Regions from separate parts of the Leifsonia sp. HAY1-4F genome, predicted to be linked through region 2. Evidence: riboswitches for the same ligand, from Rfam matches in the RefSeq annotation. Region 2 holds a riboswitch; the other holds the start of a gene.
The links. Region 2 has a riboswitch for thiamine pyrophosphate ahead of thiC (phosphomethylpyrimidine synthase ThiC). Riboswitches for the same ligand answer to the same signal wherever they lie in the genome.
Positions count from the first base shown of each region.

Region 1: it holds a riboswitch for thiamine pyrophosphate, as region 2 does, so the genes downstream of both, ACPYOG_RS18305 (ECF transporter S component) here and thiC (phosphomethylpyrimidine synthase ThiC) in region 2, are expected to answer to the same signal.

Region 1 covers NZ_JBNDHX010000152.1:155-5,841, reverse strand. The annotation lists partial or broken gene ACPYOG_RS18315 (Y-family DNA polymerase) at 1-861, shown strand, start outside; gene ACPYOG_RS18310 (spore germination protein GerW family protein) at 914-1,246, shown strand; TPP riboswitch at 1,346-1,456, shown strand; gene ACPYOG_RS18305 (ECF transporter S component) at 1,491-2,114, shown strand; gene ACPYOG_RS18300 (ABC transporter ATP-binding protein) at 2,120-3,631, shown strand; gene ACPYOG_RS18295 (energy-coupling factor transporter transmembrane component T family protein) at 3,628-4,407, shown strand; gene ACPYOG_RS18290 (nucleoside/nucleotide kinase family protein) at 4,391-5,053, shown strand; gene ACPYOG_RS18285 (hypothetical protein) at 5,050-5,328, shown strand; partial or broken gene ACPYOG_RS18280 (RNA 2'-phosphotransferase) at 5,381-5,687, opposite strand, start outside.
Region 2 covers NZ_JBNDHX010000004.1:21,216-45,711, reverse strand. The annotation lists gene ACPYOG_RS01755 (ABC transporter substrate-binding protein) at 1-600, shown strand, start outside; gene ACPYOG_RS01750 (carbohydrate ABC transporter permease) at 654-1,640, shown strand; gene ACPYOG_RS01745 (carbohydrate ABC transporter permease) at 1,637-2,593, shown strand; gene ACPYOG_RS01740 (family 43 glycosylhydrolase) at 2,590-3,510, shown strand; gene ACPYOG_RS01735 (LacI family DNA-binding transcriptional regulator) at 3,507-4,508, shown strand; gene ACPYOG_RS01730 (glycoside hydrolase family 43 protein) at 4,505-6,151, shown strand; gene ACPYOG_RS01725 (hydroxyacid dehydrogenase) at 6,148-7,146, shown strand; gene ACPYOG_RS01720 (galactose-binding domain-containing protein) at 7,224-11,840, shown strand; gene ACPYOG_RS01715 (glycoside hydrolase family 43 protein) at 11,816-12,802, shown strand; gene thiD (bifunctional hydroxymethylpyrimidine kinase/phosphomethylpyrimidine kinase) at 12,805-13,683, opposite strand; TPP riboswitch at 13,738-13,846, shown strand; gene thiC (phosphomethylpyrimidine synthase ThiC) at 13,845-15,578, shown strand; gene thiE (thiamine phosphate synthase) at 15,575-16,216, opposite strand; gene thiO (glycine oxidase ThiO) at 16,244-17,464, shown strand; gene thiS (sulfur carrier protein ThiS) at 17,461-17,700, shown strand; gene ACPYOG_RS01685 (thiazole synthase) at 17,727-18,530, shown strand; gene ACPYOG_RS01680 (ThiF family adenylyltransferase) at 18,527-19,756, shown strand; gene ACPYOG_RS01675 (RDD family protein) at 19,870-21,063, shown strand; gene ACPYOG_RS01670 (FtsK/SpoIIIE domain-containing protein) at 21,060-24,496, shown strand, end outside.

The DNA.
Region 1 (5,687 bases), on a different contig from region 2:
CGCATCGCCGAACTGATCCGGTCCCGCGTCTTCGAGGAGACCGGCCTCACCTGCTCGGTCGGCGTCGCCGCGACGAAGTTCATGGCGAAGCTCGCGTCGGGCCGTGCGAAGCCCGACGGGCTCCTGGTCATCCCGCGCGCCGAGACGCTCGCGTTCCTGCGTCCCCTCCCGGTCGGTGCGCTCTGGGGCGTCGGCGCCAGCACCCAGGCGTCGCTCGAGCGGATGGGGCTGCTCACGGTCGCCGATCTCGCGGACGCCCCGTTGCACGTGCTGCAGAAGGCGGTCGGGGATGCCGGCGGGCGGCGGCTGCACGACCTGGCGAACGGGAGGGATGCGCGCCGCATCGTCACGGAGTCGCGCGAGAAGAGCATCGGGCACGAGAACACCTTCGGCGTCGACGTCGGAAACCTGGACACCCTCCGCCGCGAATTCCTCCGGCTCTCCGGGCGGGTCGGCGAGCGGCTGCGGGAACACGAACTGGTGGCGCGCACTGTCGCGATCAAGGTCCGCTTCTCGGACTTCCGCACGATCACCCGCTCCCGCACTCTGGCCGAGCCGACCAACGTGGGCCGGCGTCTCTTCGAGGAGGCCTGGGACGTCTTCGGCGCGCTCGGCCTGGATGTCCGGCAGACCCCGCTCCGCTTGATCGGGGTGCGTGCCGAGCAGTTGCTCGACGCCGGCGGAGACGCGCTCGCGCTGTGGGATCCCGACGAGGAGTGGCGCGAGGCGGAGCGGACCCTGGATGCGGTGAGCGCCCGGTTCGGGCGCGGCGCGATCGGACCGGCCTCCCTCGTCCGCCGGTCGAGGGACGCCGACGAGGAGGAGCAGGACGGACGCAACCCGAAGTACGTGAGCGATTGAGCCGGCATCCGGTGCCTGGTCAGGCCGGAGGGCGCGCGCTACGGTGGCTTCCATGACGAACATCACCCTCAAGCTCGCGGAGACCATCAGCGGCTCCGGTATCAAGTCGGTCTACGGCGAACCGATCGTCCTGGATGGCACGACCATCGTCCCGGTCGCCGCCGTGCAGTTCGGTTTCGGCGGCGGAGGTATGGGCGAGGGCGGCGAGGACAACCCGGGCGGCGGTGGCGGCGGCGGGATGGCCGTCCCGTTCGGCGCCTACATATCCGACGAGCTGGGCGTCCGCTTCCGCCCCAACCTGATCACCCTGCTGGCGGTCGGCATCCCCTTCTTCTGGGTGGCCGGTCACGCCTGGGCCCGCGTCATCCGCGCGCTCAAGAAGTAGTCCCCGAGCGCTTCGAGAACAGTCGGCCGAGCGTGAGGCGACTGCTCTCGCCTGCGCGCCCCGACCGGACGAATGGATGCGCGGCGCGAGGGATACACTGGGTGCGAACACGGGAGTCCGGTGAGCCGGGCTGAGAGGAGACTTCTCCAAGTCTCGACCGTCGAACCTGATCTGGGTCATGCCAGCGCAGGGAGGACCTTCTCACATCCCGTGCCCTGTTTCGCTGAATGAAAGGGCACGTACAGTGCACGCAACCATCTCCTCCACCGGCCTTTCGTCGCGCGTCCTGCGCTGGCGGGTCGTCGACATCGTCGTCGCGAGCGTCGTCGCCGTCGCATCCGGAGTCGTCTTCTGGGTCTGGGACATCGTCTCCAACCCCATCTCGGGCCCGGTCGGGACGGTCCTGCCCGGTTTCCAGGGCATCATCAACGGCCCGTGGCTGTTCGCGGGCGTCCTCGTCGCTCTCATCGTCCGCAAGCCGGGCGCCGCGCTGTTCGGCGAGCTGGTCGCCGCGGTCGTCTCGGCCCTGATCGGCACGCAGTGGGGTGTCGCCACTCTGCTCTCCGGCGTGGTGCAGGGCCTCGGCGCGGAGATCGTCTTCGCCCTGTTCCTCTACGCGAACTGGCGGCTCGTCCCCGCCCTGCTGGCGGGTGCAGGCGCAGGCGTCGCCGAGTCCATCCTCGACCTTCTGTACTGGTACCCCGGATCGAAGGCGGAGTTCATCGTCGTCTACGCGATCACGACGACGATCTCGGGCCTGATCGTGGCCGGCCTCGGCTCCTGGCTGCTGGTGCGCGCCCTGGCGCGGACCGGGGCATTGAGCCGCTTCGCCGCGGGCCGCGAGGCGCGGGGGACCGCGCAGGCCTGACGACGGTGAGCACGGGAGAGGGCGCCCCGGCGGCGGTTCGCGTCGCCGACTGGGGCTGGCGGTACGAGGGACGAAGCGCGTGGGCGGTTCGCGGCGTCGACCTGTGCATCGAGCCGGGGCAGCGGGTGCTGCTCCTCGGCGCATCCGGCGCCGGCAAGAGCACGCTGCTCGCCGGCCTCGCGGGCGTGCTCGGCGGCGACGACGACGGCGAGTCCGCTGGGTCGCTGACCGTGGCCGGGCGCCCGCCCGCTCAGTCGCGGGGGACGGCCGGACTGCTGCTGCAGGACCCGGACGCCCAGGTCATCCTCGCCCGGGTGGGCGATGACGTCGCCTTCGCCGGCGAGAACCTCGGTGTGCCGCGCGACGAGTTGTGGATGCGCGTCCGGCGGTCTCTCGCAGAGGTCGGCCTCGATGTGCCCCTCGATCACCCCACGGCTCAGCTCTCCGGCGGCCAGAAGCAGCGCCTGGCGCTGGCGGGCCTGCTTGCCATGCGTCCCGGCCTGCTGCTGCTGGACGAGCCCACGGCGAATCTCGACCCCGAGGGCGTGCTCGAAGTGCGGGATGCGGTGCTCGCCGCACTCGAGACGACCGGCGCCACGCTCGTGGTTGTGGAGCACCGCGTCGCCGTGTGGCAGGACCTGGTCACCCGCGTCGTCGTGCTGGGAGCGGACGGCGGCGTGCTCGCCGACGGCGCGCCGGACGCCGTGCTCGCCGATGCCGACGGCGAGCTCGGGCGGGCCGGCGTCTGGCTGCCGGGCACGCCCGTCCCCGAGGCACCCGTCGTTCCCGAAGGGATGCCGCTGCTGACCGCTCGCTCGCTCGCGTTCGGTCGTGCGGCGATGACACGCCCACGTCGCCGTCGCCGTGCGCGGGCGGGCGCGGCCGCGGCCGTGCCGGTCGGGCATCCCGTCGATCTCGAGGTGCGTGCGGGCTCCGCGTTCGCCCTCACCGGCCGGAACGGCTCCGGCAAGTCGACCCTCGCCCTCACCCTCGGCGGCCTGCTCCCCGGTCTCGGCGGCGAGCTGATCGCGGAGCCCCTCCTGGCCGACGGCGCCTCCTCGGATCCCGCATCCTGGCGCTCGCGCGAGCTGCTCACGCGCATCGGGAGCGTCTTCCAGAATCCGGAGCACCAGTTCATCGCAGGCACGGTCCGCGACGAGCTCGCCGCCGGCCCGCGCGCGCTCCACCTGCCGACGACTGAGGTCGACGAACGGGTGGATGAACTGCTCGACCGCCTCGCGCTGACCGATGCCGCCGCCGCGAACCCCTTCACGCTCTCCGGCGGTCAGAAGCGCCGGCTCTCGGTTGCGACGGCCCTCGCGACGCGACCCCGCCTCCTGGTGCTGGATGAGCCGACTTTCGGGCAGGATGCGCGCACCTGGCAGGAGCTGGTGCGGATGATCGCCTCCCTCCGCCACGAGGGTCACGCCATCGTCGCCGCCACCCACGACGCGGAGTTCGTGCGCGCCGTGGGTGCCGCATCCCTTCGGCTGGATGTTGCGGAGGTGACCGCATGACGCTCGTGCAGCCGCTGCGCACCGGCCCGCTGGCGACCCTGAACCCGGTCGCCAAGCTCGGCGCCTCCGTGATCGTCACCGTCGCGCTGCTACTCTCCATCGACCCGGTCTCGGCGGGCGTCGCGCTGATCCTCGAACTGGTGCTGCTGGCTTTCGCGGGCATCCCGGTGCGCACCGTCCTGGCGCGCACCGCCCCGGTCTGGATCGCCGCCCCGCTCGCCGGGTTGACCACGGTCCTCTACGGCCAGGTCTCCGGCACCGTCTATGTGCAGTGGTGGGCGGTGGAGATCAGCCAGGGCTCGATCGGCCTCGGCGCCGCGACCGCCCTGCGCGTGCTGGCGATCGGCCTGCCCGCGGTGCTCCTCTTCGTGACCATCGACCCGACCGACCTCGCTGACGGCCTGGCGCAGCTGCTCCGGCTGCCCGCCCGGTTCGTGATCGGCGGCCTCGCCGGTCTCCGGCTGGTCGGGCTGTTCGCCGAGGACTGGCGGGCGCTCACCCTCGCCCGCCGGGCGCGTGGGGTCGCCGAATCCGGTGCGATCCGCCGGTTCCTCGGCCAGTCGTTCGCCCTCTTCGTGCTGTCGCTGCGGCGGGGCACCAAGCTCGCGACCGCGATGGAGGCGCGCGGCTTCGGCGCGCCCGGACAGCGGACCTGGGCGAGGCCCTCCGTCTTCCGCGCGCGCGACTGGGCGGCCCTGGGCGTCGCGCTGGCGGTCGCCGCGGCGGCGGTCACCGCGGCCGTGGCCGCCGGGAGCTGGAATGCCCCGCTCGGCTGAGTCGGCGGCGCAGGCGCCCGCCGAGGCGCCGGCCGACCTCGCCGCGCTTTTCGTCGCCGTGACCCAGGCCGTGGATGCCGCCACGGCAGGCGGACGCACTCCCGTCATCCTCATCGACGGTCCGAGCGGTGCGGGCAAGAGCTCGCTCGCCGATCTCCTGCTCGCCGCCTGGCCCGCGAAGGGCCACCCGCGGCTGGTCCGGATGGACGACCTCTACCCCGGCTGGGACGGCCTCGACGCGGCGAGCACCGCGGTCGGCGACGACCTGCTCGAACCGCTCCGCGCCTCCCGAGCCGGATCCTGGCAGCGCTGGGACTGGGCGGCGGACCGTCCCGCCGGGCGTGAGACCGTCACCGGCCCCGAGCCGCTGATCGTGGAGGGGTGCGGCACGCTGTCCGTTCGCAATGCGGCCCTCGCAGACTTGACCGTCTGGCTGCGGGCCGACGACGCGCTCCGCAAGCAGCGCGCCTTGGCGCGCGACGGCGACACCTTCGCCACCCACTGGGACACCTGGCAGGCGGAGTTCGACCGCTTCGTGGCGCGCGAGCATCCACTCGACCACGCCGCGCTGATCCTCGACGTGTCGGCCCTCGATCTGAGCGCCGGGGTCCGCGACCGTCGATCCGGGACTATGGTGGACACATGACCGAGGCACGCCAGGACCCCGAATACATCGTCGAGTACGTGGACGGACCGCTCGCCGGCCAGACCGACCGCCGTTTCCTCATCGACGGCAAAGTGGATGAGCGCATCGGCGTGATCGCCGCGGTCGAGGGCCTCGAGTCCACCTTCTGGTACGTCGCCGGCGAGGAGCGCGAGGTGGACGGTCAGCGCCTGGTCGCGTACCACTTCGACCAGCCGGACTCCGACCCGGTCGAGTCCGACCAGGAGGACGAGTCGATCTTCGGCTACGGCGCCTGACCCCTCCCGCACTACCAGCTAGTGCGCCGAGCCGATGAGAAACCTGTTCGGCCTATCGGCGGACGAACGTCGCCGGCACCTCGTCGACCAGCCACACGCCGTTGGCCGAGCGGAAGAACTCCAGGCCCGCTTCCGCCATCGCGCCGGCGCACACGGTCAGGACGACTGGTCGTCCGTGACGTGCGCCGACCTTCCTGGCGGTTTCCACGTCGGGGACAAGTGCACCTGGCGTCGTAGCCCGGGGTTGATTCCCGTGGTCAGGATCGAATCGACCGACGACTCTGCCGTGCCGTGGAACAGCAGGTCCGGCGGAAGTGCAGGTTCGAGTCCGAGGTCCACGTCGATCGAGTGACCTTGGT
Region 2 (24,496 bases):
TACCAGGACCGGCCCTCGCTCTACGCGTACTTCGACAGCGGCAAGCTCGCGACCGTTCCTCTGGCGTGGTGGTCGCTGTTCGGCTACCAGACCAACCTCAAGGCCTCCCTCGGGACCTGGAAGGCTGTGGACTTCCCGCAGCTGAGCGACTCGGGACCCTTCAAGACGCCCGGCATCGCCAACCCCGGCATCGTGCCGGTCGGCTGCAAGGACCCGGCCGCCGCGGTCGAGTACCAGACCTGGGTGGCGACCTCCGCCGCGGGAATCGCGGCGTCGAAGAGTACGAAGACCGACGCCATCAGCCTGCCGACGTCTCTGAAGGACGTGTCGAAGTACACCGCGGCTATCGTGCCCGACAAGCTCATCGACCCGGCGCAGAGCAAGGATCAGGTGGGCGCTGTGATCTCCAAGGCGCAGTCCGCCGCCATCGGCTCCTTCAATGAAGGCCCGGACTACGACGCCTGGTTCCCTGAGCTCCAGGACCAGTGGGGCAAGGCGATGGCCAAGCAGATCACGGTCAAGCAGGCACTGGAGAACGTTCAGGCGTTCGTGGTCCAGGACCTGAAGACCAAGGGCATCAACTACACGGTCGCGAAGTAACACAGGTGAGGGGTGCGCCCGAGCGGCGCACCCCTCCCGGAAAGGAGACGGCGATGTCTTCGGCCACAAAGACGAGCGAAGCCGGGCCCGCGCGCAGCGCCACCCGGAGCACTCCGCTCCCGAGCGCCGGTCGGCGGCCGAGACGACGGATGTCGTGGCGGCACGTGCAGTCGCTGAAGGGAGCATCCTTCACCTGGCCCTTCGTCGCCGGCTTCGCCGTCTTCACCGTGCTGCCCGTCCTCCTCGGGCTCGGGCAGAGCTTCTTCACGGTGAAGAGCTCCGGGCTCGGGTTCAGCGCAGCGCAGACGTCGTTCACGGGATTCGACAACTTCGTGCGCGCACTGGGCGATGAGACGTTCTGGGCGTCGATGATCCGGGTGGCCATCTACGCCGCCGTCATGGTGCCCGTCACGATGATGGTGAGCCTGACGATGGCCCTCCTCCTCGATGCCGTCCGCCGGCGCGTGGCCAACCGGTTCCGGCTCCTGCTGCTCATCCCGTACATGATCCCGGGGATCGTGGCGACCATGATCTGGCTCTACCTGTACAGCCCGAACGTCGGCCCGATCCGCCCGGTCCTGGCGCTCGTCGGGCTCGACGTGAACTTCTTCGCGGGCAACATGGTCTGGGTCGGGATCGGCAACCTGGTCGTCTGGGGCACCATCGGGTTCAACATGCTGATCCTGTACGGATCGCTGCAGGCCGTCCCACGGGATGTCTTCGAAGCCGCGCGGGTCGACGGCGCCTCCGAAGTGCGCATCGCCTTCTCCATCAAGGTGCCCTACGTGCGCGGCACCCTGGTGCTCACGGGTCTGCTCTCCATCATCGGCACGCTGCAGATCTTCGCCGAGCCGACGCTCTTCCGGACGGTCTCCCCGGAGACCATCACCAAGGACTTCACTCCGACGATGGTCATCTACAACCAGGCCTTCCAGGTCGGGAACCTCAACTACGCCGCTGCCCTCTCCATCATCCTCGCCCTGGTCGTGGGGATCGCCTCGGCAGTGATCTACCGTCTCGCGAACAGGGTGGACAAATGAGCCTCATCGACACACAGATCGCCGGCCCGGACCTGCTGGACGCCGGCAGCGCCTCCCCGCGTGGATCCGGACGGCGGCGCCGGGCCGTGGAGCATGACGCGGGCGAGATGGCCGGCCGGCGCGGCGGCGCCAAGTGGGTGGTCATCATCGGGCTGGTCGCGTTCGCGCTCTACTCGATCGGGCCCGCCTGGTGGCTGATCGTCTCCGCCACCAAGTCGAAGCAGGACCTCTTCACGACGAGCGGTCTCTGGTTCTCCCACTTCAACCTCTTCGAGAACCTCGCCTCGCTGTTCTCCTACCAGGACGGCATCTTCTCGCTGTGGCTGTGGAACTCGACGGTGTACGCGGTGCTGGGCTCGCTCGGGCAGACCTTTGTGGCGCTCGCCGCGGGCTACGGACTGGCGATGTACCGGTTCAAGGGACGCGGCGCGACCGTGGCCTTCATCATCGCCTCCTTCCTCATCCCGAGCACGCTGCTCACCATCCCCTCGTATCTGCTGTACGTGCAGCTCGGCATCTACAACACGATCTGGGCGATGATCGTCCCGGCGTTCTTCAGCCCGTTCGCGGTGTACTTGGCGAAGGTCTACACCGAGGGGGCGATGCCGGCCGAGCTGATGGAGGCCGCACGCATCGACGGTGCGGGGGAGTACCGGATCTTCTTCCGGATCGGGCTGCGACTGCTGACCACGGCGGGAGCGACCATCTTCCTGCTCCACTTCGTCGGATCCTGGAACGGCTTCTTCGGGCCGCTGGTGTTCCTGCGCGACTCCGACAAGTGGCCCGTGATGCTCGGGCTGTACTCGTGGCTGCAACGCGGGGTCGACTCCACGGTCGATCTGACGAGCCTGGTGATCACCGGCTCGCTCGTCGCGACGATCCCGATGGTCCTTCTGATGATCGCGATGCAGCGGTACTGGAAATCCGGCGTGACCATGGGGAGCATCAAATGACCTTCGAATCCACCCGTCCCGCCGACATCCGCCCCGGCACCGCATTCATCGACGACACCGGCGAGATCGCCCAGCTGCACGGCGTCGGGATCCAGCGCTTCGGCGACCGCTTCTACGCCTGGGGCGAGGACAAGCGCGCCGGATCGGTGTTCACGGCGGTCGCCTGCTACTCGTCCCTGGATCTCGCCGAGTGGCGCTTCGAGGGGAACTCGCTGGTCGCGGGCGAGGGAGACCTCGGTCCCGACCGGATCATCGAGCGTCCGAAGGTGCTCCGCCGTCCGGACGGCGCGTACGTGATGTTCCTGCACGTCGACACCGCCGACTACCGCTTCGCCCGCGTCGGCTACGCGATCGGCGACAACCCGGTGGGGCCGTTCCGGTATGTGGGGAGCGAGCGCCCACTGGGCAACGTCAGCCGCGATATCGGCGTCTACCAGGAGGACGGAGTCGGGTACCTGCTCTCCGAGGACCGCGACAACGGCCTGCACATCTACCGGCTGGCTCCCGATCACCTGTCGGTGGAGGCGATCGTGGCGACGACGCGCAAGGACGATCAGTCGGGCGGGTACGAGTCGCCCGCGCTGGTCCGTCACGACGGCCTCTACTACCTGTTCGGGTCCGATCTCACCGGGTGGTCGACCAACGACAACAAAGTGGCGACGGCGGCCGACCTGAGCGGGCCCTGGTCCACCTGGGAGGACATCGCGCCCCCGGGATCCGCGACCTTCGACTCGCAGGTGAGCGCGGTCGTCCCTGTCGGCGACGGCGCGCGGCCGGCCTTCGTCTACGTCGGCGACCGGTGGCTCAGCGACGATCTGGCGAACTCCCCGGCGGTGTGGCTCCCGATGGAGATCTCCGGCGGCCGTGCGCGGATCAGCTGGGCCGACGAGTGGAGGCTCGAGGTCCCGCGCGCATGACTCTGGAGTACCGGCCGACCATCCTCGACGTCGCCCAGACGGCCGGCGTGAGCTCACGTACCGTGACCCGGGTCATCCAGGGCTCGGCGGTCGTCAGCGCGTCCACCCAGGACCGGGTGGAGCGGGCGATGCGCGAGCTCGGGTACATCGTCCCGGCGCACGGCGCCCCTGCGGGGACGACGCAGATCGCACTGATCGCCATGCACGGGATCAACCCGACGATCCTGCACGGCGTCCTCGACGGTGTCACGTCCGAGGGCCGCCGACGCGGTCTCCTCGTCACCCAGGCGGACGTTATCGCACCCGCGGATCACCTGGAGAGCTCATTGCTGGAGGTCGTCGGCCGCAAGATCGAGGAGGGCGCCTCGGGTGCGATCCTCGTCGCGACCGCGGACATCTTCTCTAAGGTGGCGGCCGTCCTCGCCCGGCGTCTGCCGGTCGTCGTCGCCCTGGCGGAGCACGAGACCGCCTCGTCGGTCACGATCGACTCGTACAACGGTGCGGTGCAGGCGACCCGGCACCTCCTCGCGCTCGGGCACGCCGAGCTGGCGCACGTCGCCGGCCCCGCGAACCTGGTGCACGCACAGGCCAGAACGCAGGGCTTCCTCGACACGCTCGAGGAGGCAGGGCTCGAGCCCGTGGATGTGGTCCCGGGCGACTGGTCGGCGGCATCCGGCTTCGCCGCGGGTGAACGGTTGCTCGCATCCACGGCGTCGGCCGTCTTCTGCGCGAGCGATCAGGTGGCGCTGGGGGTCATGCACGCCTATGCCCGTGCCGGGCGTCCCGCCCCGGACGGCATCAGCGTGGTCGGGTACGACGACGAGCCGGGGGCGGCGTTCTTCACGCCGGCCCTGACGACGATCCGCCAGGACTACCGGCGCGTCGGCGTCGCCGCGATCGACGTGTTCGCGCAGGCGCAGGCGGCCGGAGCGCCGAGGCACGCCGACCTCCTGCCGGAGCTCATCGTCCGCGCATCGACCGGGAGGCCGGTCCGGTGACGGGTACGACGACGCAACAGGGGCTGTTGACGAACCCGGTCATCCGCGGCTTCGCCCCGGATCCGTCCATCGTCCGGCTCGGCGAGTGGTACTTCGTCGCCGTGAGCTCGTTCGAGTGGTTCCCGACCATCCCGATCCACCGGTCGCGCGATCTGATCGACTGGGAGTACGCGGGTCACGTCGCGAGCGCCGTCCCGGAGGGATCGCTCGCCGGGTATGCGGACTCGGCCGGCATCTGGGCGCCGGCGCTGAGTGTCGCCGCGGGCAGGCTCTGGGTGACCTACTCGATCGTGGAATCCCTCCAGAAGCCGTACTTCAACCTGTCCACGTACATCACGACCGCCGCCGTCGCGGAGGGCGCGCTCTCGGACTGGGACGTCCCGGTGCGGGTGCCCTCGCACGGCTTCGATCCGTCCCTGTTCCACCACGACGGGCGGACCTGGCTCGCCAACCTGCAGAACGACCATCGTCCGGACGGCGACCGGTTCTCCGGCATCGTCCTCACCGAGCTGGAGCGCACGGACGGGACATTCCGCACGGTCGGCGGGACGCAGCTGCTCCTGCAGCGCGACACGCTCATCGAGGGTCCGAAGCTGCTGTTCAAGGACGGCTGGTTCTACCTCTCGCTGGCCGAGGGAGGCACCGGTGTCGAGCACGGCGTGCTCGTCGCGCGAAGCCGCGACGTCACCGGGCCGTACGAGATCGACCGGCAGCCGCTGCTGACCACGCGCGACGACCCGGAGTGGCCCCTGCAGAAGGCCGGGCACGGTGAGTTCGTGCAGGCGCCCGATGGTTCCTGGTACCTCGTGCACCTCGTCTCCCGGCCCATCCGGACCCCGAGTGGAGTGCAGAGCCCGCTCGGCCGGGAGACCGCCGTGCAGGCCATCGTCTGGGACGACGACGGCTGGCCCCGCCTTGCGCAGGGAGGCTGGCATCCTGCTGTCGAGGTCGCCGTCCCGGCGGTTCCCGCCCCGGAGCGGGCGGCGACCGGGCCGGCCCGGGGGAGCGCAGTGCTCGACTGGCCGTGGAGCACTCTTCGCGCTCCCGCCACGAGCGAGTGGGTGGACGTCGTCGACGAGCATTCGTTCCGGCTGCGCGGACGCCAGGGAATCGAGTCCTGGCGCGCGAACAGCCTCGTCGGCCAGCGCCTCACCGAGCACCACGCCGTCGCCGAGGTGACCATGGAGGCGCACCCGGCCACGTTCGCGCACTCCGCCGGTCTGGTGCTCTGGTACAACTCCTCCGCGTACATCTCGCTGCAGCTCACCTGGGCCGAGCCCGAGGGCGAGCCACAGCGCGGCCAGCAATTCGAGGAGGGCGGGGGCGGGATCGTCCTCGTGCTCACCGCCCGGAGCGTCGACGGATCCGTGGAGCTCGCGCGGAGCGCGGCCGATGCCGGACCCTGGCGGCTGCGCGCCGAGCTCGATCACGGCACCGCGCGCTTCGCCGCCGGCCGCGACGACGGAAGCGCCCTCGAACCGTTCGGGCCGGAGGTCGACGCATCCTTCCTGTCGGACGACTTCGGGCCGCTTCTGCGCTTCACCGGCACATTCGCCGCGGTCAACGCCTTCGACCTCGTCGATGAGGCGTTCACCGCGACCTTCAGCCGCTTCACCCTCACCACGAGCACACGGAGATCATGATGAAAGCCGTCTTCGGGATGGGGCAGCACCTGATCCCGTTCCTCTTCTCGCCCGACGACATCGCCGAGCTGCAGGAGTACGTCGAGATCGACCCGGCTCGCGCCATCGCTTCGGTCGCGGACCTCGATCCGGCCGAACGCCCGGCGATCGACACCCTGATCACCGGGTGGGGTGGCCCGGAGCTCACGCGGGACGAGCTCGATCAGCTGCCCGGCCTGCGCGCGATCGTCCATGCCGCCGGCACCGTCCGGTTCGTGGATCCCGACGCCTGGCACCGCGGCATCGTCGTGTCGTCCGGCGCGTGGGCCAACGCCGTCCCCGTCGCGGAGTTCACCGTCGCGATGATCGTGCTCGCCGGGAAGGACGCCTTCTGGGTCGCTCGGACGTACGCCGCCGAGCAGCGCGAGATCCACCGGGAGGCGGAGCTGCCTGCCATCGGCAACTTCGGCCGCACCGTCGGGATCGTGGGCGCCTCACGCATCGGGTCGCGGGTGATCCGCCTGCTGCAGGCCTACGACCTGCGGGTGCTCGTCTTCGACCCGTTCTGCACGCAGGAGCAGGCGCGTCTCCTCGGCGCCGAACTGGTCTCCGACCTCTCCGAGCTCGCGCGGCGCAGCAGCGTCCTCTCCATTCACGCGCCCAGCCGCCCGGAGACGTGGGGGATGATCTCACGGGAGGTGCTGGCGGCTCTGCCGGACGGCGCGACCATCGTCAACACGGCTCGGGCCGACATCGTCGACCAGGATGCGCTCATCGCAGAACTCCGGTCGGGGCGGCTGCGCGCTGTCCTCGATGTGACCGACCCCGAAGTCCTGCCGAAGGGGCACATCCTCTACAGCCTCCCCAACGTCCATCTGACGCCGCACCTGGCCGGCGCGGCCGGGAACGAGCTGCGCAGGATCGGGGAGTCCGCCGTCGCGGAGGTCCGCAGGCACGCGCGCGGCCAGCCCTTGCGCCATGCGGTCGAGTTCGCCGAGCTCGCTCGCATGGCCTGACCGCGCGTCACATCATGGAAAACGCTATCCACTCTCATTCCGATCAGCTCCAACCGTCAACGAAGAAGGTACCGATCGTGCAACAGCGCAGTGTTCCCTCACCCCGCCCGCGGGGCCGACTCGCATTCCTCAGCGGACTGATCGCGGTCGTGCTCGCGGCAGCCACTCTGCAGCTCGCCGCAAGCCCGGCGACCGCCGCGCCGGTGGCCGCGGCCGTGCCGGTCGCATCGGCCGTGACGGCCACCACCTGCACCGTCGAGTTCCATCCGACGGTCAGCAGCCAGGGCTTCGTCCATCCTGGAGTCGGACTGACCGCTCCCGTGCTCGAGAACGCCAGGACCCAGATCGCGACAGGCGCCGAGCCGTGGTCGAGCTACTACGCGTCGATGACGCAATCCTCCGCCGCCAGCACCACGGCCTCGTCGTCGAACGCGAGCAGCGCCGACCCGACCAAGCCCGGCACGGTGGCCTTCAACAGCCAGGGGGTGGAAGGCAGGTTCATCGCGGACGGCCTCAAGGCGTACACGCAGACCCTGATGTACGTGTTCACCGGATCGGAGGTCTACCGCAAGAACGCGATGAACATCATCCGGATCTGGGAGCAGATGGACCCCAGCCAGTACGCCTACTACACCGACGCGCACATCCACACCGGCATCCCGATGAACCGCATGGTGACCGCCGCCGAGATCCTCCGCTACAGCTCCTGCGCGAACGAGGAGACGCCGTGGACCGACGCCGACACGGCCGCCTTCACGAAGAACCTGATCACGCCGGTCATCGAGACCTTCCAGCACGACAACAACTACTTCATGAACCAGCACACGTACCCGCTGATGGGTGCGATGGCCGGATACATCTTCACCGACAACGCTCCCCGTTACGCCGAAGCGGTCGAGTGGTTCACCGTCAACGCCACGGCCACGGACCAGGGCTTCAACGGCTCCATCTCGCGACTGTTCCGGATGGTCACGAAGGACGACTCGACCGGCCAGGCGATCGCCGACCCGCACGTCCAGCACGTCGAGATGGGGCGCGACCAGGCGCACGGCGGCGGCGACATCACCAACGCGTACTACCTGGCGCGGATGATGCTGGCTCAGGGGACGAAGGTCGACCCGACCGCCGGCACGATCTCCACAGCAGCGAACGCCGTCGGTCCCTACGAGTTCCTCGGCGACCGCATCCTCTCGGCCGCGGACTACTTCTGGCAGTACATGCTCGGCTACGACACTGCGTGGACCCCTGTGGCGTACGCGATCTCTCCGGACGGGACGATCCGCGACACGTACAACCACATCTCCTCGGGCTACCGCGGCCGATTCAACACGGCCAGCTTCTGGGACCTGTACTACTACTACACGTATGACCGGGGCCTCGATCTGAAGACCGTCGCGCCGCACTTCTACGAAGCGTTCACCAAGCGGCTGCCGCTGACGTACTACTACGGCGGGTCTGCGCAGAACGCCTGGGACGGCGTCGACGGCGGCGGCGACTTCTGGCTCTACATGCCGGCCGCGGCCGCTGGCAGCTCGGTCCCGAAGAAGGAGACGAGCGGCACGACGCTGGAGGTCGAGGACCGCTACACCGACATCTCCGGGCAGGTCGAGTCCGGCACGGACGGCACCACCGGCTATGTCCGGCTCGGCGCGACGACGGCCGGATCGAAGATCGCGTTCCTGGAGGGTTCGACGGCCGCGAAGACCATCGGACTGCGCGTTCGCACCGACGCACCAGTCGACCTACGGCTCACCTCGGGGCTCGACGAGACGGTGACCATCCCGGACACCGGGTCGCAGTGGCGGAACGTCCTGGTGAAGCTCGCCACCGGAGAGTCGATCGGCGATCTGATCTACCTCCAGGCGAACGGCACCGGCGGCCACGTCGATATCGACAGCATCGACACCGCGATCGCCTCCCATTCGACTCCTCCTGTTCTCCCGACCACGGTTCCCAGCCGCCTCGTGGGCTACGCCGGCGCGTCCTCCGTCACGGCGTTCGCGGCGACGGATCCGGGTACGGGGGAGACCCTCACGTACACGGCTGCCGGCCTCCCCTCCGGGGCATCGCTGGACTCCGGGTCCGGCGCGCTCACCTGGGCTCCTGCTGCAGCGGGCTCCGCGGACGTCGTGGTCTCGGTGGATGACGGGACGACTGTGGCCGCACGCCATATCGAACTGGACTCCGCGACATCGCGCGACGGCGCCCTGACGCTTGCGAAACAGGGCTTCGACTCGAACGCGATCTACGAAAGCGCGACCTCGGCCGCCTACACCGCTGCGGTCGCCGACGCGACCACGCTCTCCCACCACGGTTCGGACGCCGACTACCTCGCCGCCGTGCAGAAGGTCGTCGCGGCGACCGCCGGTCTCCGGCTGGTGTCGCCGCGGATCGCGGACGGAAGTCTGAACTACCCGGCCCTGCTGACCAGTTCGACGATGGGCGCCGACGTCGGCAAGCTCGACGACTCGAGCAACCTGACGGGATCGAGCTATCCGCAGGCGGTGAACCTCACCCACACGTTCGACTTCGGGCCGGACTTCCGCGTGTCGGCGTCATCGTTCGGCCTGGAGTCGAACATCTTCGCCGACCGGATCGCGGGCTCGGCGGTGTTCGGCTCGAACGACGCCACCAACTGGACGCGATTGACGCCCGGTCTGACCACGATGACGCAGGACTTCCAGACACTCGCAGTGTCGCCCGACCTGGCCGGCCAGCAGTTCCGCTACTTCCGGATCAAGATGCTGGATCCCCAGCCGGACGTGCTCCACAACACCATCGTGAACCTGATGGAGCTGACGGAGTTCCACGTCTTCGGTGACCGCCACGAGATCGGAAACGAGGTCGCTCAGGCCACGATCAGCTCGCCGAAGGCCATCGCGGGCAAGATCTCCTCCGGCGACCCGGTGACGGTCTCGGTGGTCACGAAGACCGCCGTGGGCTCCGTGTCGGCGACGATCCAAGGGACGAAGGTCGCCGCCGCCTCCTCCGACGGCGTCCATTGGACCGTGACAGCGCCGGTCGCCGCGACGGCGTCCGGTCCGGTGACGCTGGCCATCGACGAAACGGATGCCCGCGGCACGGCTGGGCCGACGCTCTACGGCACCACGGACGGGTCCGCCTTGTTCGTCGGCGGCGACGGGAGCAAGCTGGTCGACGTCGCGAACGACGCGAAGGTGACCGCCTCGGACAAGCAGTGGCCCGGCAACGGACTGAGCGCGGACCAGGTGGGATACCTGCTCTTCGACGGCAGGGCGGACACCGCAGGCGATCTCAACACGGCCACCGGTTCGTACTACGTGATCGACTTCGGCGCCGACGCGAAGATCGCGCTCGACCAGGTCTTCCTCCTGCCGAGGGCGACCAAGGCGACCAGGGCGAACGGCACTGTGGTCCAGGCCTCCGACGACGGGACGACCTGGAAGGATCTGACCACAGCGCTCTCCGGCGCCGCGGAAGGCACGTGGTCGGACGCCGGAGCGGTCGCCGCGGGAGGCCAGTCCTACCGCTACCTCCGCCTGATCAACCAGACGGCGTGGAGCGGCGACCTCGCAGAGGTCCAGCTCTACGGCAGCCTGACCTACGCCGACGGCTACTTCGACACCCAGGTGGCCGACACCTCCACGTCGACCCGTGCGAGCGCCGATGCGTACGCCCAGAAGGTGGCCGCCCTGCGCACCCAGTGGAACGCGCCAGGGGCGGACCGCACCAGCGTGCTGAAGCGGCTCGCCGCCGCGAAGTCGATCCTGGTCCCCGAATCGTCGCTGTTCCCGACGATCTCCGTCGCGCGTTCGCAGGTGGTCGCCTCCTCCGCCTCCTGGGACGGCACGGCGAACGCCGCCGACAATGGCTGGCGTGCGTTCGACGGCGATCCGGCGACGGCCACCGACACCAAGACCGCGGCGGGCTGGGTGCAGGTCGACCTCGGCGCGGGCAACGCCCGCACCGTCGGCAGCGTCCGGTTCCTGCCGCGCGTCGGGAACTTCGCCCGGATGAACGGCGGTGTCTTCCAGGGCTCGAACGACGCAGCGACGTGGGACACCCTCGCCACCGTGAGCGGCGTGTCCGCCGTGCAGTGGTACGACCTGCCCGTGACCTCGGGGATCGCCTACCGCTACCTGCGGTACTTCACATCCACGGGATACGCGAACGTCGCCGAACTGCAGTTCAAGGAGCGCGTCGTCGACACGACGCTGCTCACGGCACGGATCTCCGCCGGCGAAACGGCGGCGGACCCGGAGATCTGGACCGCTGCCTCCATCGACTCCCTGAACCAGGCGGTCGCGTCGGGGAAGGCGACGCTCGCGGGCGACTCGCCCACCCAGGCCGAGGTCGACGCCGCGGCGCAGGGGATCGCGGATGCGATCGCCGGACTCCAGCCGTTGGGAACCGCCTGGAGCGCGGCCCAGGTCTACACGAAGGGCGACCAGGTCACGTACGACGGCAACAACTTCATCGCCCAATGGTGGACGCAGGGCCAGGTGCCCGGGGCCTCCCCGTGGAGTGCCTGGGCGCAGGTCGGTCAGCGGACGCAGTGCCAGGCCGGCTGGAGCCGCACCTGGACGGCGAGCTGGCAGTACAACGAGGGCGACATCGCGGTGCAGGCCGGTCACCGCTGGCAGGCGAAGTGGTCGACCAGGAATCAGACTCCCGGGGACGCCAACGGCCCGTGGACGGATCTCGGCACCTGCTGATGGGCAGCGAGTACGGCTACCTGTTCGCCCACTTCCGGGAGGAACCGGACGGCTATGCGGAGCGCATCCACTTCTCGCTGAGCGAGGGCGACTCCCCGTTGCGGTGGCTTCCGCTCTGGAACGGTGAGCCGCGGCTGACCTCCACTCTCGGCACGACGGGCGTCCGCGACCCCGCGATCGTGAAGGATGCGGCGGGACGGTTCCACGTGCTGTGCACGGACCTCCGGGTCTGGGGCGGAGACGACGCCGGCTGGGACGCCTGGCGACGGCGTGGCAGCCGCTCGCTCATCGTCTGGGACTCCGACGACCTGGTCGAGTGGACGGGCCCGCGCGCAGTGGAGGTCGCTCCGGCGACCGCCGGGATGGCGTGGGCCCCGGAGACGACGGTCGACCCGGACACCGGCGAGCACCTCGTCTTCTGGTCGTCGTGCCTCTTCGACGAGTCCGATGGCGACCACACGGGCGAGACCTACAGCCGCATCCTGTACTCCCGGACGCGCGACTTCGTGCGGTTCACCCCTGCGGAGACGCTCATCGACAGCGGCCTCGACATCATCGACACGGCACTCCTGCAGGAGAACGGCCGCGTCCACCGGTTCAGCAAGGACGAGAGCCATGGGCCGGGCAGGTCCGGAATCCACCAGGAGGTCGGCTCCGGACTCTTCGCCGACGACTTCGTCACGGTCGGCACGCTGATCGGAGCGGACCTGTTCGCCGGCGTCGAAGCGCCGATCGTCCTGAAGGACCCCCACGAGTCCCGGTGGTATCTCTTCCTCGATCAGTACAGCACGAGCCCGCAGGGCTACTTCGCCCTGGAAAGCACCGATCCCGTCAGCGGCGACTGGAGTCCGGTCCCCGCCGACCGCGTGCGGATCGCGCCGGGGACCAAGCACGGCACGATCCTCCGCCTCGACCGCGAGGAATGGCTCCGGCTCCGCCCCTTCGCCGAGGAGGTCGCCTGACCTCACGCCACCGGATCCTGCTCGGCGACCGCCGACCCGTCCCCCTCCGGCCACAGGTGGTGGAAATGGTCGAGCGGGCCCGGACCACGGCCGACGTCGAGGCGATCGGCTGATGCGAGTGCGCCGGTCAGCCACGTCTTCGTCACCCGGAGAGCGTCCAGCCAGTCTCCCGACCGTGCGCGATTCGTGGCCAGCCCGGCCGACAGTGAACAGCCCGTGCCATGGGTGTTCGCCGTCGCCACTCGTGGCGCCATCAGCGAAGAGACGGCCCGGCCGGTGCCGAGCGTGTCCCGTGGATCGATCACGGCGTCGGGGGAGGTCGCACCGCCGAGGTGCCCACCCGTGACGAGCACAGCGACCTCGTAGGCCTCGGAGAGCCGCTGGGCCTGCGCGATCGCCGCGTCCCAGGACGACGCAGGCGGTTCGTCGGCTAGCGCTGCGAGCTCGTCCAGGTTGGGTGTGACCACGCTGCACAGCGGCAGGAGGCCGCGGAGCGCCTGCAGCAGGTCGTCGCGTCCCAGCGCGTCGCCGGTGCTGGCTTTCAGCACAGGATCGAGCACCACGATCGGCGGGGTGGTCTCGGCGAGCCATGCGCCGAGGACCGCGGCGTTGTCGGCGGTGGCGAGCATCCCGATCTTCACGGCATCGATCGTGACGTCGTCGCTGACGGCGGCGAGCTGTTCGGCGAGGAAGGAGGGCGGAGGGGTGTGGATGGTGCGGACCTCGGTGGTGTTCTGCGCGACGAGGGCGGTGACGACGGCCATGCCGTACCCGCCGTTGGCGGCGATGCTCTTGAGGTCGGCGTGGATGCCCGCACCGCCGGTGGGGTCCGTGCCGGCGATGCTGAGCACGCGCGGGATGCTGTGCTCGCGGGGGCTCATGGCGCGACCCTAGCAGGTCGGTTCGACGCCCCTCCGGATCGTGCGCTATGGTCGGTGCATCCACACGGGAGCCCTCGCAAGGGCTGAGATCGGGCTGACGCGGCCTGCGACCGTTCGAACCTGTCCGGGTAATTCCGGCGAAGGAAGTAGGAGTCTCCTCGATGGATTCTGTCGTAACTGCACGCGCTCTGGCCTTTCTGCACGACACGGAGCACGACCTCCACGTGCCGGTCGATCGGATCGGTCTGGACCCCTCGCCGGACGGCACGGCCAACCCGCCGGTGACGGTGTACCGGACCGAGGGACCGGGCAGTGACCCGGTCGTCGGTCTGCCGCCGCTCCGCGAGAAGTGGATCGCCGGCCGCGCCGACACGGAGGTGTACCCGGGCCGGGAGCGCAACCTGCAGGATGACGGCCGTTCGGCGATCCGCCGTGGCGAGGCGTCGGCGGAGTGGCGCGGCGCCAAGCCGCCGGTGCGCCGGGCGCTCCCCGGACGCACGATCACGCAGATGCGCTACGCCCGCGAAGGAGTGATCACTCCCGAGATGCGGTTCGTGGCGCTGCGGGAGGGCTGCGACGTCGAGCTGGTGCGTTCGGAGCTGGCGGCCGGCCGGGCGATCATCCCGAACAACGTCAACCACCCGGAGTCGGAGCCGATGATCATCGGCAAGGCGTTCCTGGTGAAGATCAACGCCAACATCGGCAACTCCGCGGTGACCAGCTCGATCGCCGAGGAGGTATCCAAGCTGCAGTGGGCGACGACCTGGGGCGCGGACACGGTGATGGACCTCTCCACCGGCGACGACATCCACACGACCCGTGAGTGGATCATCCGCAACTCGCCGGTGCCGATCGGAACCGTCCCGATCTACCAGGCGCTGGAGAAGGTGAACGGGGATGCGTCCGCGCTCACCTGGGAGGTGTACCGGGACACAGTCATCGAGCAGTGCGAGCAGGGCGTGGACTACATGACCGTCCACGCGGGCGTACTGCTGCGGTACGTGCCGTTGACGGCGGAGCGGGTGACCGGGATCGTCTCGCGTGGCGGCTCGATCATGGCCGGCTGGTGCCTGGCGCACCACCAGGAGAACTTCCTCTACACGCACTTCGACGAACTCTGCGAGATCTTCGCGCAGTACGACGTCGCGTTCTCCCTCGGCGACGGGCTGCGGCCGGGGTCCATCGCCGACGCGAACGACGCCGCCCAGTTCGCCGAGCTGGACACCCTCGCCGAGCTGACCAAGCGTGCCTGGACGTACGACGTGCAGGTCATGGTCGAGGGCCCCGGACACGTCCCGTTCCACCTGGTCCGGGAGAACGTCGAGCGACAGCAGGAGCTCTGCGACGGCGCCCCCTTTTACACGCTCGGCCCGCTGGTGACCGACATCGCTCCGGGCTACGACCACATCACCTCGGCGATCGGGGCGACCGAGATCGCCCGCTACGGCACGGCGATGCTCTGCTACGTGACGCCGAAGGAGCACCTGGGCCTGCCGGACCGGGACGATGTGAAGACCGGGGTCATCACATACAAGATCGCCGCCCACGCGGCCGACGTCGCCAAGGGCCACCCGGGCGCGCAGGCACGGGACGACGCGCTCTCGAAGGCCCGGTTCGAGTTCCGCTGGCGCGACCAGTTCGCCCTGTCGCTGGACCCGGTCACCGCGCAGGAGTTCCACGACGAGACCCTGCCGGCCGAACCGGCGAAGACGGCGCACTTCTGCTCGATGTGCGGGCCGAAGTTCTGCTCGATGCGCATCTCGCAGGACATCCGCGACCAGTTCGGCGGTGTCACCGAGCAGCAGCGGGTCGCCGGGATGGCGGCCAAATCGGCCGAGTTCGCCGAGTCCGGCGGGAAGGTCTACCTTCCCGCGCCCACCACCGGCCGCCCCTAGCCGTGGTGCGCGAGGACCGGGAGCGCCGCGCGCAACCGCCCGGCGCTTCCGGCGGGGTCATCCGACTCGGTGATCGCCCGCACGACGACCACGCGCTCGGCGCCCGCCGCCACGACCTCTCCGATGGTGGTCTCGTCGATGCCGCCGATCGCGAACCACGGCCGCGTCGCGGCGCGGGCGGCCGCGTAGCCGACGAGCCCGAGGCCCACACCGGCGCGGCCGGGCTTCGTGGGCGTCGGCCAGACCGGGCCGACGCAGAAGTAGTCCAGCCCGTCGGCGGAGATCGCGGCGTCGATCTGCTCGGCGCTGTGAGTGGAGAGCCCGATCGCCGTGCCCGCCCCGACGACCGTCCGGGCGACCGGCGCCGGCAGATCCTTCTGCCCGAGGTGCAGCACAGGGGCCCCGGAGACGCGGGCGATGTCGGCGCGGTCATTGACCGCCCAGAGCTTGCCGTGCCGGGCGGCGACGTCGGCAAGGACCGCGAGGACGTCGAGCTCTTCGCCGCCTTCGAGGGTCTTGTCGCGCAGCTGGATGATGTCGACTCCACCGGAGAAGGCCGCGTCGGCGAAGTCGGCGAAGTCGCCCTGACGGGTTCGGGCATCGGTGCAGAGATAGAGTTGCGCGGCGGCGAGGGACATGAGGCCAGGGTAGCCGCGGCCGGGGGAGTGTCCGGGTCCGAGGCCGTCGAGGCCGTGGACGTCGTGGTCGTCGGTGGCGGGATCATCGGTCTGGCCATCGCCTGGACGGTCGCCCGGACCGGCCGGTCGGTCCGGGTGTTCGATCCGGCTCCGGCCCGTGGCGCCACCTTCGCCGCCGCTGGGATGCTCGCGCCGGTGAGCGAGTACCACTACCAGGAGGACGCCCTCCTGGAGCTCATGGTCGCGTCGGCGGAACGGTACCCCGACTTCGTCGAGGCGCTCGCGGCGGACGGCACCGCCACCGGGTACCTGCCGACCGAGACCCTCCTGGTCGGAGTCGACCAGGGGGACCGGCGGGCCCTGGCGGACCTCCACGCGGCGCATCGCGCCCGGAGGCTCGTGGCCGACCCGATCTCCCTCGCCGACCTCCGGACGCTCGAGCCCTGCCTCGGCCCCCGGGTGACGTCCGGGTACCGTGTCCACGGCGACCATCAGGTCGATCCCCGCCTGCTGGCGAAGCGGTTACTGGCGGAACTGGAGAGCGCACCGGTCGCCGGCATCGTCCCCGAGCGGGTCGTGACGCTGCTGCACAGCGATCCGGCGGACGCCGGCTCGCGGGTGACCGGCGTCCGCGGGGAGCGCGGGACGACCGTGACAGCGACAGAGGTCGTCCTCGCGAACGGTCTCGGTGCGAGCAGTATCGGCGACCTGCCCGACGGGCTGGTGCTGCCGCTGCGCCCGGTGTTCGGCGACATCCTGCGGCTGCGCGTGCCCGACCGGCTCCGGCCGCTGCTCACCGCGACGGTCCGCGCCTTCGTCCGCGGCGAGAGCGTCTACCTCGTCCCGCGGGCGGACGGCACCCTCGTCATCGGCGCGACCCAGCGCGAGGACGGGCTCGCCGGCGTGTCCGCGGCCGGCGTCCATCGGCTGCTGCGGGACGCGCAGGACGTCCTCCCGGCCGTCGCCGAGCTGGAGCTTCTGGAGGCGACGGCACGCGCACGCCCGGCGACGCCCGACAACGCTCCCCTTCTCGGCCGCGTGCGAAGCGGCGACGGCGACGTGCCGGGCCTGATCGTGGCGACCGGCTTCTTCCGGCACGGCGTGCTGCTCGCCCCCATCGCCGCGGAGGTCTGCCTCGGACTCATGGAGGGGCTGCCGGACGACGAGCGCTGGAACCGGTTCCGCCCCCACCGGTTCGCACCACAGGACGCCGCGCTCGCCGCGGCGGAGAGGAACACCATCCGATGATCACGATCACCGTCAATGGACAGAGCCGGAGCGCGGAGGCCGCGTTCTCGGTCGCCGACCTCGTCGCCGACCTCACCGGGATCCGGGTCGACGCGGCCGGCGCCATCCCGGACGGAGGAGCCCTCGGTACGGCCGTCGCCGTGAACTCCGTCGTCGTGCCCCGCGCCGGCTGGACTGCGGAGGAACTCGCGGACGGCGACGTGGTCGAGATCGTCAGCGCCACCCAGGGAGGTTGACCATGCGCACCGACGCACCGATTGCGATGGACGCGCTGGACGCGCCCGCCGGGACGACCGCCGCGGACCCGCTGACCATCGACGGCGTCGAGCTCGGGTCCCGCCTGATCATGGGGACGGGAGGCGCCCCGAGCCTGGCCGGGCTCGGCGCCGCCCTGGCCGCCTCCGGGACGGAGCTCACGACCGTCGCCATGCGCCGCCACGATCCGTCGTCGGAGGGATCGCTGTTCCGGCTGATCGCCGACGCGGGCATCCGCCTGCTGCCCAACACGGCCGGATGCCTGACCGCCCGGGAGGCCGTGCTCACCGCCGAGCTGGCGCGCGAGGCGCTCGGAACGAACTGGATCAAGCTGGAGGTGATCGCCGACGAGGACACCCTCCTCCCGGACGGTGCCGAGCTCGCGGTCGCAACCGAGCAGCTCGTGTCGCGCGGATTCGTCGTCTTCGCCTACACCAACGACGATCCGGCGCTCGCCCGCCGGCTCGAGGACCTCGGCGCGGCGGCCGTCATGCCGCTCGGCGCGCCGATCGGCACGGGACTCGGCATCCTCAACCCGCACAACATCGCGCTGATCGCTGAGCGGGCGAGCGTTCCGGTCGTCCTGGACGCCGGGATCGGCACGGCCTCCGACGCGGCGCTCGCCATGGAGCTGGGCTGCGACGCCGTCCTGCTCGCCACCGCCGTCACCCGCGCCCAGGATCCCGTGGGCATGGCCGCGGCCTTCCGGCACGCCGTGATAGCGGGGCGCCTCGCCGCGCGCTCGGGCCGCATCCCCCGGCGGACCGTCTCGCTCGCGTCGTCGCCGATGGACGGGCGGCCCGACCTGTGAGCGCAAGGGAGGCGCGCTCCGCCGCAGGCCCGCTGGTCGACGCGGCCGGCTCGCTCGGTCCCGCGGAGGCGGACCGCTACTCGCGTCACCTGCTGCTCCCCGGGTTCGGGGGTGACGCACAACGGCGGCTGAAGAACGCCCGGGTGCTCGTGGTCGGCGCCGGCGGCCTCGGATCTCCGGTACTCCTCTATCTCGCCGCCGCCGGTGTCGGAACCCTCGGCATCGTCGACGACGACCGCGTGGAGACGAGCAACCTCCAGCGGCAGGTCATCCACGGCACCGGTGACGTGGGCCGGCTCAAGGTCGACTCGGCACGGGACACACTCGAGTCGGTCAATCCGCTCGTGCGCGTGGAGACGCATCCCTACCGTTTGATGGCCGAGAACGCGGTCGGGCTGATCGAGCGCTATGACCTCGTGGTGGACGGCGCCGACAACTTCGCCACCCGCTACCTCGTCTCCGACGCGGCCGAGTTCGCCGGGAAGCCCTGCGTCTGGGGTTCGATCCTGCAGTTCGGCGCGCAGGTCAGCGTTTTCTGGACCGGGCACGGCCCGACCTACCGCGACCTCTACCCGGACTCTCCGCCGCCCGAGTCGGCGCCGTCGTGCGGCGAGGCCGGCGTGCTCGGGATGCTCTGCGGCGCGGCCGGATCGGTCATGGCCGCCGAGGCGGTCAAGCTCATCACCGGTACGGGCAGGTCGCTGCTCGGCCGGCTGGCGCTCTTCGACATCGGCGAGGCCACCTGGCGCGAGCTGACGATCCCTGCCCCCGCCGTCCGCCGGCGACCGGTGCGGAACATCGCGCAGTCCGCGGAGAGCTGTGCGCCCGCGATGGTCGGCGCAGAGGTCGGCGTCGGCGTCGAGGCCCGGAGGACGGTCACCGTCGAGGAACTCCGCGCGATTCTCGCGTCGGCACGACCCGAGTCATCGCGGCGTCCCGAACTCATCGACGTCCGCGAGCCGGAGGAGTACGCCGCCGTGCACCTGCCGGGATCCCGGTCGTGGCCGCTCAGCATCCTCCGCACCCGCGGTGTGCCGGCCGGGCTGCGCCGTGAGACGGACATCGTGCTTCTCTGCAAGGCCGGACCACGGGCCGAGCTCGCCGCTGAGATCGTCCGCGGCGCCGGCTTCGGGAACACCCGAGTGCTCGTCGGCGGCGTCGATGAGTGGCTCAGGAGTACCGGCGGCGCGGCAGCAGCCGGGACGCAGGTCGCCGGCAATCGGTAGGGTGGCTTCTCGACGGGCATGGTGAGGCCTCCCCATCGACAGGGGATGCTCGGGCCGGTTGTCTTGGGGGAGCCTCGGCACGCGATCGAGGACGAGATCGAAGGGGAGACCGAGTGAGCAGTGGGCCCGCTGCGACGGGGCTGACGGAGCCGGGCAGCGACCTCGGCGCGCATCCGGACTTCGAGTACGCGCTCGCGCTCGGCCTGCGGCCCGCCCCGATCGGCAGGCGCGCTCTCGCGTTCGGGGTCGAGGTGGCGATCGTCGCGGTCGTGGCCGTGCCGGGGGTCATCGGCATGAGTCAGCTGGTGGCGGCTGCTGCGAGCGGGACGGCCGGTTCGCTCGTCTCGGTGATCCTGCTGCTGTCGAGCCTCTTCGTCGGCTATGCCTTCGTTCTGACGCAGGTCGTTCTCCACGGGCTGAAGGGCGTCACCGTGGGGAAGGCGATCTTCGGCATCCGGTCGGTGCGGGCCGCGACCCTCGGAAAGCCGGGATTCTGGCGCATGCTCGGGCGTGCGCTGATCCTTCAGGTGAGCCTGTGGGTCTCGCCACTCGCCGTCGTCCTGCTCCTCTCGCCGCTGTGGGATCCCGGGAGGCGAGGACGCGGCTGGCTCGATCGTGCGGGCGGCAACTGGCTGATCGACATCGCGCAGGGCCTCGATCCGTACGATGCCAAGGCTCTCCGGTTGGCGAAACGGGCGCTGGAGCCGGCGGCCGAACCGGCGCCGACGGGCCTCCCTTCGCTGGCGACCGTGTTCACCGGTTCCGCGATCGAGCCGATTCCGTTCGTTCCGGCGACGCGGCTCGAGTCCGCCATCGTCGGGGTGGTGCAGCAACCGCTCCCGGCGTCGCCGGAGCAACCCGCGCCGCAGGCGCAGGCGCAACCGCTCCCTCGGGTAGAGCCCCTCCCGACCGTGCAGCCCCTCCCCGGAGCGCACTCGGCACCGGCTGCGCGTCGCCCCCTGACCGAGGCCCTCCTGCTCTTCGACGACGGCACCCGCATCCGTGTGTCCGGGAGCGGGCTGATCGGCCGCAATCCGGAACCGCGCGCGCAGGAGGCGGTCGGGATGCTGGTTCCCATCGCCGACGAAAGCTGGTCGGTCTCCAAGACCCACGCCGCCTTCGGGTTCGACGACCGGGGATTCTGGATCGTCGACCGCGCCTCCCGCAACGGGACGTCGCTGCGCGTCGGCGAGGAGTTCGTGCGCGTCCCCACGCACTCGCCGACGCGGGTCGGCGAGGGGCAGACGGTGATGCTCGGCGAGCGCTCGTTCGTCGTGCTCGGGATCGACCAGGAAGCAGACGAATGAGGGTCAAGCTCGGTCTCCGTCGCGGCAACGCGGACGCCGTCGACATCGTGGTCACCGCCGATGCGACCGCGACGGTGGGAGACGTCGCGTGGGCGATCGTCGACTCCGATCCCGCCCTCCGGGCCTCGCCGGATCCGGCCGATCGGCTCACGCTGATGGTCTCCCCGCCCGAGTCCGACGCCTTCGTCGAACTCGTGCCCGAGACGCCGATCGGCGAGGCGGCGATCGGATCCGGCTTCAACGCGGTCGTCGTCCGGTGCGGCACGGAGGCGTCCCCAGCGGGTTCGCCGCAGCGCGGCGCCGCTGCGGCCACGGTGCGCGTGATGACGGGCCCGGCGCGCGGGGCGGAGTTCCTGCTCCCGGCCGGGAACAGCACGATCGGCCGCGTGGCCGGAAACGACGTGGTGCTCGAGGATCCACTCGTCTCCAAGCGCCATGCCCGGGTGGAGGTCGGCCCCGGCGGCGTGGAAGTGATCGATCTGAACTCGGCGAACGGCATCCTCGTCGACGGAGGGCTCGTCTCGCGGGTTCGCCTGAGCAGCGGGCAGAGCGTGATCCTGGGCGACTCGGAGATCCGGTTCACCGCAGAAGCGCCGGCCGCAGCCGAGACGACCCAGCAGGTGCTCGAGCGCGGCGGGGTTCTGCGATTCAACCGATCACCGAGGGTGGAGGGCCGTTACCCGGGTCAGAAGTACCCCTCGCCCGAGATTCCCGGGGAGTCGGAGCCTCAGGTCTTCCCCTGGGTGATGATGGTCGCGCCTGCGGTGATGGGTGCGGTGATGTTCGCCGTCACGCGCAACCCCCTCTCCCTCGCGTTCATCGCGCTTGCACCGATGATGATGCTCGGCAGCTACGTCGCCCAGTCGAGCGGTGTCAAACGCAAGCTCAAGATCTCCACCGAGAAGTTCGAACTGCAGCTGGAGGACCTCGAAGCCCGTGTCCTGGCGGAGGTTCCGCGCGAGCAGGAGGCCCGCCGGCGCGAGAGCCCCTCGGTGGCCGAGATCTATGCCGACGCCCTGCAGCTCGGTCCGATGCTCTGGACGCGGCGGCCGGAGCACTGGAACTTCCTCGACGTGCGACTGGGCCTCGGCACGATGCCGAGCCGCAACACCGTCACGTCGGACGACTTCGGCAAGGGGCTGCCGGCGTACACGCGCGCCGTCGAAGAGCTGAAGGCGCGCGCCGAGCTCGTGTCGGACGTGCCGCTGGTCGAGAACCTGCAACTCGCGGGGGCACTCGGTGTGTGCGGACCGGGCACCAGCGTGGCGGATACCGTGCGCGCCCTGATCGTGCAGTACGCCGGCCTGCACTCACCCGCAGAACTGACGATCGCCGCGATCCTCGGTGCGCGCTCGACCGCCGAGTTCGAGTGGCTCAAGTGGCTGCCGCACACCTCGTCGCCGCAGAGCTCGCTCGCCGGCGTGCACCTCGCGGACAGCACCTCCACCGCCACCTCGATCCTGAACGCCCTCGAGGAGCTCATCGAGACCCGGATCGACGTCAAACGCAGAGCGGACAGCGCGCGCGGCGCCCACGACGAAGGGGCGGCCGCGGTGCACCGCGGCGCCGCTGTCGGATCGGGGAACACCACCGGTTCGATCAATCCGCTCGTCGCGTCCCTCGTCGTCGTGATCGACAACGAGGCGCCTGTCGACCGGGCACGGCTCGCCCAGGTTCTCGAGTACGCGGCGGATGCGAACGTCTACCCGATCTGGATGGCGCACACCGTCGAGGCGCTGCCCGCGGCGTGCCGGACCTTCGTCGACGTCTCCGCCGGCCTGGACGCAGCCTCGGTCGGGTTCGTCCGGCTCGGGATGACCGTCGCCGACGTCCGCGTCGAGGGCGTGTCGGCCGAATACGCGCGCATCCTGGCTCGCCGGCTGGCTCCCGTGGTCGACGCGAGCGCGGTGGTCGCCGACTCGAGCGATCTGCCGAGGAGTGTGTCGATGCTCACCCTCGTCGACGCGGACCTCGCCGCGGATCCTCATGCCGCGGTCGAACGCTGGACCCAGAACAACTCCATCCACGACCGCAGCGGCGCGCCGCCGGTCGCGCGGAAACGCGCAGGAACGCTGCGCGCGATCGTCGGGCAGGGGTCGCCGGACGCCATGCATCTCGACCTCCGGACGCAGGGTCCGCACGCGCTGGTCGGTGGCACGACCGGCTCGGGCAAGTCGGAGTTCCTGCAGGCGTGGGTGCTCGGGATGGCGGCCGAATACAGCCCGGACCGGGTCACCTTCCTGTTCGTGGACTACAAGGGCGGCTCGGCCTTCGCCGAGTGCGTGCGCCTCCCGCACTGCGTCGGACTGGTCACCGACCTCAGCCCGCACCTGGTGCGGCGTGCGCTGACGAGCCTCCGGGCGGAGCTGCGCCATCGCGAGCACCTGCTCAACCGCAAGAAGGCGAAAGACCTGATCGAGCTGGAGAAGCGGGGCGACCCGGAATGCCCTCCTGCGCTCATCCTGGTGATCGACGAGTTCGCCGCGCTCGTCGGAGAGGTGCCGGAGTTCGTGGACGGGGTGGTCGACATCGCTCAGCGCGGTCGCTCCCTCGGCATCCACCTGATCATGGCGACCCAGCGGCCGGCCGGTGTGATCAAGGACAATCTGCGTGCGAACACGAACCTGCGCGTTGCACTGCGGGTGGCCGACGAGAACGACAGTGTGGATGTGGTCGGCGACAGGGTGGCCGCGTCGTTCGATCCCTCCATCCCGGGTCGCGGCATCGCGAAGACGGGGCCCGGGAGGCTCATCCCGTTCCAGTCGGGCTACGCCGGCGGCTGGACGAGCGGCGAGCCGGACCCGACGGTCGTGAAGATCTCCGAGTTGCGGTTCGGCGCCGAGGTGCAGTGGGAACCGGAGCAGATCGCCGACCCGAACCTGCAGGTGACGGACCTGGGACCCAACGATCAGGTCCGCCTGGTCGAGAACCTGATCGCCGCCGCCGGGACGGCCGAGGTCCCCGCGCCTCGACGGCCGTGGCTCGACGAGCTGCCGGCGATCGTCGATCTGCTCGCTCTTCCGCAGTCGACGGACACCGAACTGATGATGGCCATGATCGACCGGCCGGAGCAGCAGTTGCAGACCCCGGCGTCCTTCTTCCCCGATCGCGACGGCCACATGGCGGTGTTCGGCACCTCCGGCGCGGGCAAGAGCGTCGTGCTTCGCACGCTCGGCGTCGCCGCAGGCCTCACCCCCGCCGGCGGCCCGGTCCACGTCTACGGGCTGGACTTCGGCACGGGTACGCTCCGGATGCTCGAAGCGCTCCCGCACGTCGGCTCGGTGGTCAGCGGAGACGACCACGAGCGGGTGACCCGGCTGCTGCGCACCGTGAAGGACATGCTCGACGCGCGGTCCCGCCGCTACAGCGAGGTGAACGCCGGCGACATCGTCGAGTACCGCCGCCTGGCGGGGCGGCCGGACGAACCCCGGGT